3 regions of the Agrobacterium bohemicum genome follow, and region 1 is predicted to be linked to each of the others. Evidence: riboswitches for the same ligand, from Rfam matches in the RefSeq annotation. Region 1 holds a riboswitch; each other region holds the start of a gene.
The links. Region 1 has a riboswitch for thiamine pyrophosphate ahead of thiB (thiamine ABC transporter substrate binding subunit). Riboswitches for the same ligand answer to the same signal wherever they lie in the genome.

Region 1 (3,259 bases):
GCCGGGAAAATCCCGCTGGCGGGCGAGAGCTAGCGCCACCGGCAGCCCGAGAACGAGGGAAATCATCGTGGATAGGGATGCTTGCCAGAGCGTAAACCTTAGAATGCGCAACGTGTAGGTATCGAACAATGCGGCCGATGACGCCCCGGCATCGAAAGACAGCAAGGCCGCAACAGCAAGGCCCATGAACAGCAGAACCGCAGCAAATGCCACCGCTCCGCTATAGATGAACCTGCGACTGTCGCGACGCTGTATCATGGCGGATGATTACTTCACGCTCATGGCCGTAAGCCATTCGTCGATCCATGCCTTGCGGTTTTTCGCCACCACTTCCGGGTCCATCAGGAATGTCTTCGTAGGCTGGACCAGCTTGGAGAAAGCGTCCGGCAGCGGCGCAGAGGTTGCGGCTACCGGCATCATCCAGTTGTTTTCCGGAATGGCATCCTGAAAACCTGTGGTCAGCATGAAAGCGAGAAACTGCTTTGCCAGTTCCTTTTCAGGCGCATTCTTCAAGATACCGGCCACTTCGATCTGGATATAATGACCCTCCTCGAAACTGGCCGCCTGATAGCGATCCGTCTTTTCCGCAACCATATGATAGGCAGGCGACGTGGTGTAGGATAGCACCATCGGCACTTCGCCCTTGGTGAACAGGCCGTAGGATTCCGACCAGCCGGGAGTGACGGTCGGCACGCGGTTCTTGAGTTTAGCCCAGGCTTCCGGTGCCGTGTCGCCATAGACGGATTTCACCCACAGCAACAGTCCGAGGCCCGGCGTCGATGTGCGCGGGTCCTGGATCGCAATTTTCTGCGATGGATCGCCCTCGACCAGTTCCTTGAGGCTTTTCGGTGGATTTTTCAGCGTCTGCGTGTCGTAGACGACGGCGAAGTGGCCATAATCATAGGGCACGAAGACGTCATCCTTGAAGTCACCCGGCACCTTGGCTGCGGACGGATCGACACCAGATACCTCGAAAATACCGGTCTGCTTGGCTTCCGCGATGAGATTGGTATCAAGGCCGACGACGACATCCGCCTTGGAGCCGGGGCCTTCCAGTTTCAGCCGGTTCAACAGCGCAACACCATCGGCAACGCCCACGAAATTGACGGTGCAGTTGCACGTTTCTTCAAAAGCAGCCTTCACCTTGGGACCTGGACCCCATTCGGAAACGAAGCTTTCGTAGGTATAGACCGTCAGCGTCTTTTTATCTTGCGCCACGGCAATAGCGGGCAGCAAAACGGACGCAGCGACAAGCGAATGCAGGAAAAAACGACGATACATCAAGAGCACCTCCTCGAAATGGGCAACGGGGAACAGGCGTCTGAATGGAAGCCGTCTAATCCCTCCGCCGGTGTTAACCGGATCAGGTTCTTCGGGTTGGCCAAACCTCTCAGCCTTGTCCCGGATAGGACAAAGCACCCCGTTAGATCTAGGCAAATGTGTAATCGGTGATCAGTGAATTGGCAAGATGGCGTTGACACCACCGGCCTTTAGTTTTCCAGTTGCTCCCGCAACATTTCCAGCTCCAGCCACTCTTCTTCCATGGTCTCAAGCTTTTCGCGCAGCTTCGACATCTCATTTGCCAGCGTATTGAAAACGGTCGGGTTCTTGGCAAACAAATTGGGATCAGCCATGCGCTCTTCTCGCTGGGCGATCTCCAACTGGGTCTTTTCCATCTCCCTGGGCAGATTTTCGAGCGCGAATTTCTGCTTGAAGGACATCTTGCCTTTGGCTTTAGCGGGTTCGGCGCCTGCATTCGAAACAGATTTTGCCTTTTCCTGCTTTTCAGCTCTTTTCTTTTCGTCCGAGGCACCTTTGCGCTGCGCCATCATATCCGAATAACCACCAGCATATTCGATCCATCGGCCATCCGGTGCATCCGGGTTTACGGGTGCAATGGTGGAGGTGACGGTCCGGTCCAGAAAGTCACGGTCATGGCTGACGAGAATGACAGTGCCGGAAAAGCCGGAGACGATCTCCTGCAACAGATCGAGCGTTTCAATATCGAGATCATTGGTCGGCTCATCGAGGATCAGAAGGTTCGTCGGGCGGGCCAGAATGCGCGCCAGCATCAGGCGCGCGCGCTCCCCACCGGACAGATTGCGGATCGGTGTGCGGGCCTGCTCCGGCTGGAACAGAAAGTCCTTCATGTATCCGGTTACGTGTTTCAACTCGCCATTGACCAGAAGGTTTTCACCGCGCCCGTCGGTCAGGTAATGCGCCAGCGTATCGTTCGGGTTCAAATCCTCACGCTTCTGGTCCAGCGTCGCAACTTCCAGATTGGTACCGAGCTTGACCTTCCCCGTGTCAGGCTCGAGCTGCCCGGTCAGCATCTTCAAAAGCGTCGTCTTGCCGGCACCGTTCGGCCCAACGAAGCCGATGCAATCGCCGCGATGAACACGCAGCGAAAACGGTGCAACGATGGTACGCTCCCCATAAGCCTTGGTAATCTGATCCGCTTCGATGACGAGTTTGCCGGACTCACGGCCCTCAGCCGCCGTCGCCTGCACGGAACCCGTCGGCCCCTTATGGCCGCGGTAGTCGGCGCGCATCGCCTGAAGTTCGCCCACGCGGCGCATGTTGCGCTTGCGGCGCGCGGTCACGCCATAGCGCATCCAGTGCTCTTCACGCTCGATGGCCTTGCCGAGTTTGTGCTGTTCCAGCTCTTCCTCTTCCAGAACCTTATCGCGCCACTCTTCGAAATGGCCAAAACCACGACTGAGGCGGCGCGCCTGGCCGCGATCCAGCCAGACGGTGGAATTGGACACTTTCTCCAGAAAGCGACGGTCATGCGAAATCAAGACGAGCGCGCTGCGCGTCTGCTGCAATTCACCTTCCAGCCATTCGATTGTCGGCAGGTCGAGATGGTTGGTCGGCTCGTCCAGCATCAGAATATCGGGTTCCGGTGCCATCACGCGAACGAGTGCGGCGCGACGTGCCTCACCGCCCGAAAGGCTCGACGGATGCTCCTGCCCAGTCAGCCCCAGATGTTCAAGCAGATAGGTTACGCGGTAAGCGTCATCTCCCGGTCCCAGACCCGCTTCGGCATAGGCCTGAACCGTCTCGTAACCTGCAAAATCCGGTGCCTGATCAAGATACCGAATGGTGGCCGAAGGATGCCGAAAAATCTCCCCCGATTGCGCCTCGACCAGACCGGCGGCGATCTTCATCAGCGTCGATTTACCGGAGCCGTTGCGGCCGACAAGGCAGATGCGATCCCCCGGCTCCACTTGCAGGTTTGCACCATTGAGCAGCGGTG
Region 2 (3,259 bases), 120 kb from region 1:
TCATAGCCCGGCGCAATATCGGTTGTCAGAGGCCCAAGCGTGTAGAAGGGCGCTTCGCCACAGACCTTGAGCTGCTTGTCCATGTTTTCCTTGATCTTGTGCATCGGCACATGGCCGGGGCCTTCGATCATGACCTGACAATCTTTAGCCCAGGCGATCTGCGTCAACTCGCCCAGCGTTTCGAGCTCGGCAAATTGTGCCGCATCGTTTGCATCGGCGATAGAGCCGGGCCGCAGCCCATCACCCAGCGAAAACGACACATCATAAGCGCGGCAGATGTCGCAAATCTCTTCGAAATGCTCGTAGAGGAATGATTCCTTGTGGTGATGCAGACACCACTTGGCCATGATTGAACCCCCGCGCGACACGATGCCGGTGACACGGTTGACGGTGAGCGGGATGTAATGAAGCCGCACGCCAGCATGGATGGTGAAGTAATCGACACCCTGCTCAGCCTGCTCGATCAGCGTATCGCGGAAAACCTCCCAGTTCAGGTCTTCCGCAATACCGTTCACCTTTTCCAGCGCTTGATAGAGCGGCACGGTTCCAATCGGCACCGGCGAATTGCGGATGATCCATTCGCGAATGTTGTGAATGTTGCGGCCGGTGGAGAGGTCCATAACGGTATCGCCACCCCAGCGGATGGCCCAGACCATCTTGTCGACCTCATCCGCCATGGAAGACGTGACGGCCGAGTTACCGATATTGGCATTGATCTTGACGAGGAAGTTACGTCCAATGATCATCGGCTCCGCTTCAGGGTGGTTGATGTTGGCAGGGATAATCGCCCTGCCCGCCGCCACTTCCTGACGCACGAATTCAGCCGTTACGAGATCGGGAATATGTGCGCCAAAGCTCTCACCATCGCGGGCCAACGTTTCCTTGGCTGCTTCGCGTCCAATATTCTCGCGAATGGCAATAAATTCCATCTCAGGCGTGATGATACCCGCCCGCGCATAGGCAAGCTGCGTGACAGCTTTGCCGTCCTTGGCCTTCAAGGGCTGGTGGCGGAGGGAAAACTCCGGCGTCAAACGCTCGCCGGTGGCAAAGCCGTTGTCTTCAGGTTTAACATGGCGGCCCGCGTAAGCTTCGACATCGCCACGCGCAACAACCCAGTCATGACGCACACGTGGCAAGCCACCGTCGATGCTGACTGTGTGGGATGGATCGGTGTAGGGACCGGAGGAATCGTAGACTGTAACCGGTGGTTCGCCCGCCGTGGGATGCACGGCGATTTCGCGCATGGGTACGCGGATGTGAGGGTGGATGATACCCGGCTTGTAGACCTTGGTCGAAGCGGGTAGCGGGCCGGTGGTAACGACAGGGGTAGGATTTTTAGTGGCAATGTTCATCGTGAGGCTCCAAAGCAAAAACAGTGGAGACCCAGTTCGAGCATGAAGACGAAAAACCACGTGAACGAATAACGACGCATTTCGGCAAAGCCGAACTGCTGTTCCCGCGTTTGCACCGTCCCTACGCCAGTATGAACTGGATCAGGTTCAACGGGTCACTGCGCGCGCTAGCAGTATCTCAGCCCCTTGCCGGGACTCCCCTGGTGAATGCCGCAATCAGAAACCCGACGCAGAAATTTGTCAAGTCATCTGTGGATGGTTGTCGAAAAACAGAAAGTTACACTAAGTTAACCCATCCATTTATTCGAATGTTATTTTTTGGAGCGTAACTCCAAGAATGCGTTATGATGACGCGCTGTGAAGGGAGACTACTCAGAATGAATTCAACTATTCGTGAAATACTGTCGAAATTCGGCCAACTCCCGGTGCCCGTCGATACCATCGAAGATGAGGCTGACCTTTACGCAGCTGGACTTTCTTCTTTTGCATCCGTGCAACTGATGCTTGGCATAGAAGATGCATTCGACATCGAATTTCCCGATAGCATGCTCAACCGGAAGTCTTTCGCCAGCATCAAGGCCATCGAAGACACGGTCAAAACCATTCTTGATGGCAAAGAGGCCGCGTGATGAACGTCTCCGTCGCCCCGCCTGATGCGACGCTCTCGGCGCGCGCCTCCCGTGTCGCGTCGATCGCCGCACGGCATGCCGACGATGTCGATACCGCCGCACGTTTTCCAATAGAAGCCGTTGATGCGCTTCGTTCGGAACGGCTTTTAGGCATTCAAGTACCTGTTCATCTGGGCGGTGAAAGTGCAAGCATCGCGCAAATTGCCGATATCTGCTGCATTCTCGGCCAATCCTGTTCCGCAACGGCGATGATCTTCGCGATGCACCACATCAAGGCCTCCAGCCTTGTGGAACATGGCGAAGACAGTGAATGGCATGTTGCCTTCATGCGCCGCGTGGCATCAGAACAATTGCTTTTGGCGTCTGCCACCACCGAAGGCGGTATCGGCGGAAACATGCGCAATTCCATCTGTGCCATCGAAGTTAACGGTCCCGACTGCACCTTGGAAAAAGACGCCACCGTAATTTCCTATGGCACGCATGCCGATGCCATTCTGATTACCTCGCGTGCCAATGACGCAGCGGCACCCAGCGATCAGGTCATGACCGTTTTCCTGAAGGACCAGTACACGCTCGAACGGACCCATATTTGGGACACGCTCGGCATGCGCGGAACCTGTTCCGATGGCTTCCTGTTCAAGGGAAGCGCACCTTCCGAGCAGATTTTCTCCAAGCCTTTCGCCGAAATTGCAGCGCAATCCATGCTGGCGACATCCCATCTTTTGTGGAGCGGCGTCTGGTATGGAATTGCCTCTGACGCGGTTTTGCGTGCACAAGCCTTCGTTCGTGCAGCGGCGCGCAAATCGCCCGGCGTCACGCCACCAGGTGCCATTCGTCTGGCAGAAGTGTCGAGCAAGCTTCAGACCGTCAAATCGAACGTCATTGCTGGTCTCAAAGCCTATGAGGCCACCAAATCCGATCCCGACAAGCTGATGTCGATGGGGTTTGCCATCGCCATGAACAACGTCAAGATTTGCTCGTCGGAAACCATTATCGAGATCATCAATCACGCCATGCTGATCTGCGGCATCATGGGCTACAAAAACGGTACGCCTTATAGCCTCGGTCGTCACCTGCGTGATGCGCATTCGGCGCAACTGATGATCTCCAACGACAGAATTCTCAGCAACTCCGCCAATCTCCTGCTCGTCCAGAAGCAGGACACCAGCCTTTCGGGATAAGATCATGGACATGCAAACATCTTTTCTCGATCGCCTGTTTGACAAAGGCCTGCTGATCGATACCGGCGTCGATGGCCTCTATGGTCGTAGCGGCCAG
Region 3 (3,259 bases), on a different contig from region 1:
CAGATTTGCGGTGATGGCAGCCGCCAAGGTGCAGCCGGTGCCATGGTCGTTGCGGGTTTCGATGCGGGGCATGGAAAATTCGTGCAGCCCATCCCTATCCAGCAAAAGATCGACACTTTCCGACCCGCCACTATGCCCCCCTTTAATGAGTACTGCCTGAACGCCAGTCTTGAGGATCGCTTCCGCCTGACGCACAACGTCTTGGGGCTTTGTCGCTATGGGGTGGCCACTGAGAAGCGCTGCTTCCGGCAGATTCGGGGTCGCCAGCATGGCCAAAGGCAGCAAAGCGGTGCGTAGGGTTTCGATGGCTTCTTCCTGCAGCAGGCGGTCGCCGGATGTCGCGACCATAACCGGGTCCAGCACCACAGGTTTGTTCGTGATGCGAAGATGTTCGGCAATCGTCTCGATGGTTTCGATGCGCGAAACCATGCCAATCTTGACGGCGCCGATGGCGAGATCAGGAAAAACGGCCTCCATCTGTGCGGCAATCATTGCTATGGAAATATCCTCGACGGCCGACACGCCACGGGTGTTCTGGGCTGTGATGGCGGTGATGACGCTGGCGCCATAAACGCCGAGTGCCGAAAATGTCTTCAGGTCGGCTTGAATGCCTGCGCCGCCTCCGCTGTCGGAACCGGCAATCGTCAGAGCGATGGACGTCATTCGTGCACTCCCAGAGCGACGTTTACCTGACGGCGGAAATTGCCGGTTGCGGCAGCAATATCTATAGCACGAAATAGGCTCGAAATAACCGCGACGCCATCTGCGCCAGCGTCGACCAACGGGGCAACCCTATCGAGGGTAATGCCTGCGATAGCACCGACCGGCATTTCAGGGCGGGCGTGTCTGAGGTAGCTGCGCAATTCCCGAAATCCATCCAGCCCCACCGGCGCGTCGGGGTTTACTTTGGAAACCGTCTCGAAAACACCACCGATGCAGGCATAGTCTGCCGGTGCTTTAGCCGCACGCTCCGCATCTGCCGTGTTTTTGACGGTGAGGCCAATAATTGCATTTTCGCCCAGCAAGCGCCGCGCCGTCTCGGCATCCATGTCGTCCGCGCCAAGATGGACGCCGTCTGCACCTGAAGCGAGTGCAACATCGACACGGTCATTGATGACAAGCGGAACGCCCGTTGCCTTCAAGGCGTCGACAATGAGTTTCGCCTGCTCGATCATCTGCCGGGTCGAGGCATGCTTGTCCCGGTACTGGATGATCGTCGCGCCGTGGCGTGCTGCGACAGTCGCAAGCTCCTGCAAAGGCGCGATATTGGCCAGCGATGCGTCTACCAGAGCGTTCAGCCTGTAATCAATTTTCATGGTGAGCAATCCTTGCGAGGGAAAGAATGTCGCTGGGCTCTATGGCGTAGAGCGTATCCAGAAATGCTGCCTCGAATGATCCGGGGCCGCGTGCGTGGATCGCCGCCAACTCTGCCGATACACCCGTCACGGTCAGCGCTGCCGCTGCTGCCAGTATAGCGTCGGACTCCACTGCCATGAAGGCGGCAATAATTCCGCCGGACAGGCAGCCGGTGCCGGTAACCTTTGCCATCCATGGATGGCCGTTGCTGATCTTGGCCTTCGTATGGGTGTTCTGAAGCAGGTCTTCTGGTCCTGTCTGGATGCGTAACGCTGTGCCGACATCACCGATGATCGCTATTTCGGCAAGATTGCCGCGCACGATGGTGGGCCGCAACGCAATCAGTTCATGGGCAAAATCCAGCCGCGACGGTGAGTAGTCGCAATGCACGGGATCAACGATCCATGGTTTGCCATGGGCATTGGCAATTTCGACTGCCATCCGAATGACCTTGCGGCGCGCCGCGTCCAGTGTGCCGAGATTGATCGTCAGGGCGTCGACCGTTGAGACGAAGCTTTCGATTTCTTCTTCCGAGGAGGTCATCGAAGGAATACCGCCAATGGCGGTAATGCCATCAGCGGTGAACTTTTGAACGACCGTGTTCATCAGGCAATGAACCCTTGGTCGCCGTTGCCGCAACCGCGCAAGAAGGTCTGCTGCGGTTTGTGCTGTTGGAAAACTCGACATGGGTCATTGAACTCCAGATACAATCACGGAGACCCAGGTTCAGCGCGGAAAAGAAAAGCATGCCGTTGGCGACTGTTCCGTTCCTACGCCGGCATGACCCGGATCAGGTTCAAGGGTCCGGCTCAGCGCCATCTCAGCATCGTTAAGATGCTCCCCTCGGAATGTCTGGAAAGTGTCGTTTTTTGAGTGTGCTGTCAATGACATTCAGGAAGACGCAAGGCTGATAAGCCGCGTCTTCCTGAATGTGATCAGGCGATCTGAACGAGTACTTTTTCGCGTACCGACTTCAGCGCCGCATCCGCCAGCTTCAGCGCAATCAAGCCATCCTGGGCGGAAGGCGAAGGTGCGACGTCATTTTCTATGGCGTCGATGAACGCAGTGATTTCCGCTGCGTATGCTGCCGTATACCGCGTCATAAAGAAGTCGTGCAGCGGTGGGCGGGTGTAGCCATCCTTGGTCGCGACTTCGATGGACACCGGGCGCTGATTTTCTGCGGCAACCGAGCCAAGCGAGCCGTGAACTTCGATACGCTGATCATAACCATAGGTGGCGCGGCGCGAGTTTGAAATGATTGCCTGGCGTCCGCTTTCAGTCGTTAGAATAATGCTGGCGCTATCGTAATCGCCGAGTTCACCGATCTTGGGATCGACCAGAACGGAACCCGTGGCGAAAACGCTGACGATCTCTTCACTCAGCAGATAGCGGGCGATGTCGAAATCGTGGATCGTCATGTCACGGAAGATGCCGCCGGATACCTTAATGTACTCCGGTGGCGGCGCACCCGGATCGCGGCTGGTGATCGTCACCATCTCAACCTTGCCGATTTGACCGTCATCGATGGCCTTGCGAACTGCGCGGAAATGCGGATCGAACCGGCGGTTGAAGCCGAGCATGATCTTCGCACCGGTTTCCTTAACGACATCTATGCAGGACTGCGCGCGTGCGACATCAAGATCGATCGGTTTTTCGCAAAAGATCGCCTTACCTGCGCGCGCGAAACGCTCGATCAGATCGGCGTGGGTATTGGTTGGCGTGCAGATGATGACGGCATCGATATCTGCGTTTTCCAGCACGGCATCAATGGTGCTGATATTGGCGCCTGTTTCATCCGCAATTGCCTGCGCAGCATCGGCAAACGCATCGACAACGGCAACCAGTTTGGCGCGTTTGTCAGATGCAATCGCCTTGGCGTGTACTTTTCCGATGCGCCCGGCGC

Region 2: linked by a shared signal. The riboswitch ahead of thiC (phosphomethylpyrimidine synthase ThiC) and the one ahead of thiB (thiamine ABC transporter substrate binding subunit) in region 1 are both predicted to bind thiamine pyrophosphate.
Region 3: linked by a shared signal. The riboswitch ahead of ATO67_RS08330 (hydroxyethylthiazole kinase) and the one ahead of thiB (thiamine ABC transporter substrate binding subunit) in region 1 are both predicted to bind thiamine pyrophosphate.

Annotation. Positions count from the first base shown of each region.
Region 1 covers NZ_KQ961025.1:186,549-189,807, forward strand. The annotation lists gene thiP (thiamine/thiamine pyrophosphate ABC transporter permease ThiP) at 1-258, opposite strand, end outside; gene thiB (thiamine ABC transporter substrate binding subunit) at 268-1,281, opposite strand; TPP riboswitch at 1,324-1,433, opposite strand; gene ATO67_RS06560 (ABC-F family ATP-binding cassette domain-containing protein) at 1,491-3,259, opposite strand, start outside.
Region 2 covers NZ_KQ961025.1:64,818-68,076, forward strand. The annotation lists gene thiC (phosphomethylpyrimidine synthase ThiC) at 1-1,352, opposite strand, end outside; TPP riboswitch at 1,453-1,564, opposite strand; gene ATO67_RS06035 (acyl carrier protein) at 1,730-1,981, shown strand; gene ATO67_RS06040 (acyl-CoA dehydrogenase family protein) at 1,981-3,162, shown strand; gene ATO67_RS06045 (amino acid--[acyl-carrier-protein] ligase) at 3,167-3,259, shown strand, end outside.
Region 3 covers NZ_KQ961026.1:194,034-197,292, reverse strand. The annotation lists gene thiD (bifunctional hydroxymethylpyrimidine kinase/phosphomethylpyrimidine kinase) at 1-663, opposite strand, end outside; gene thiE (thiamine phosphate synthase) at 660-1,316, opposite strand; gene ATO67_RS08330 (hydroxyethylthiazole kinase) at 1,306-2,043, opposite strand; TPP riboswitch at 2,107-2,210, opposite strand; gene iolG (inositol 2-dehydrogenase) at 2,292-3,259, opposite strand, start outside.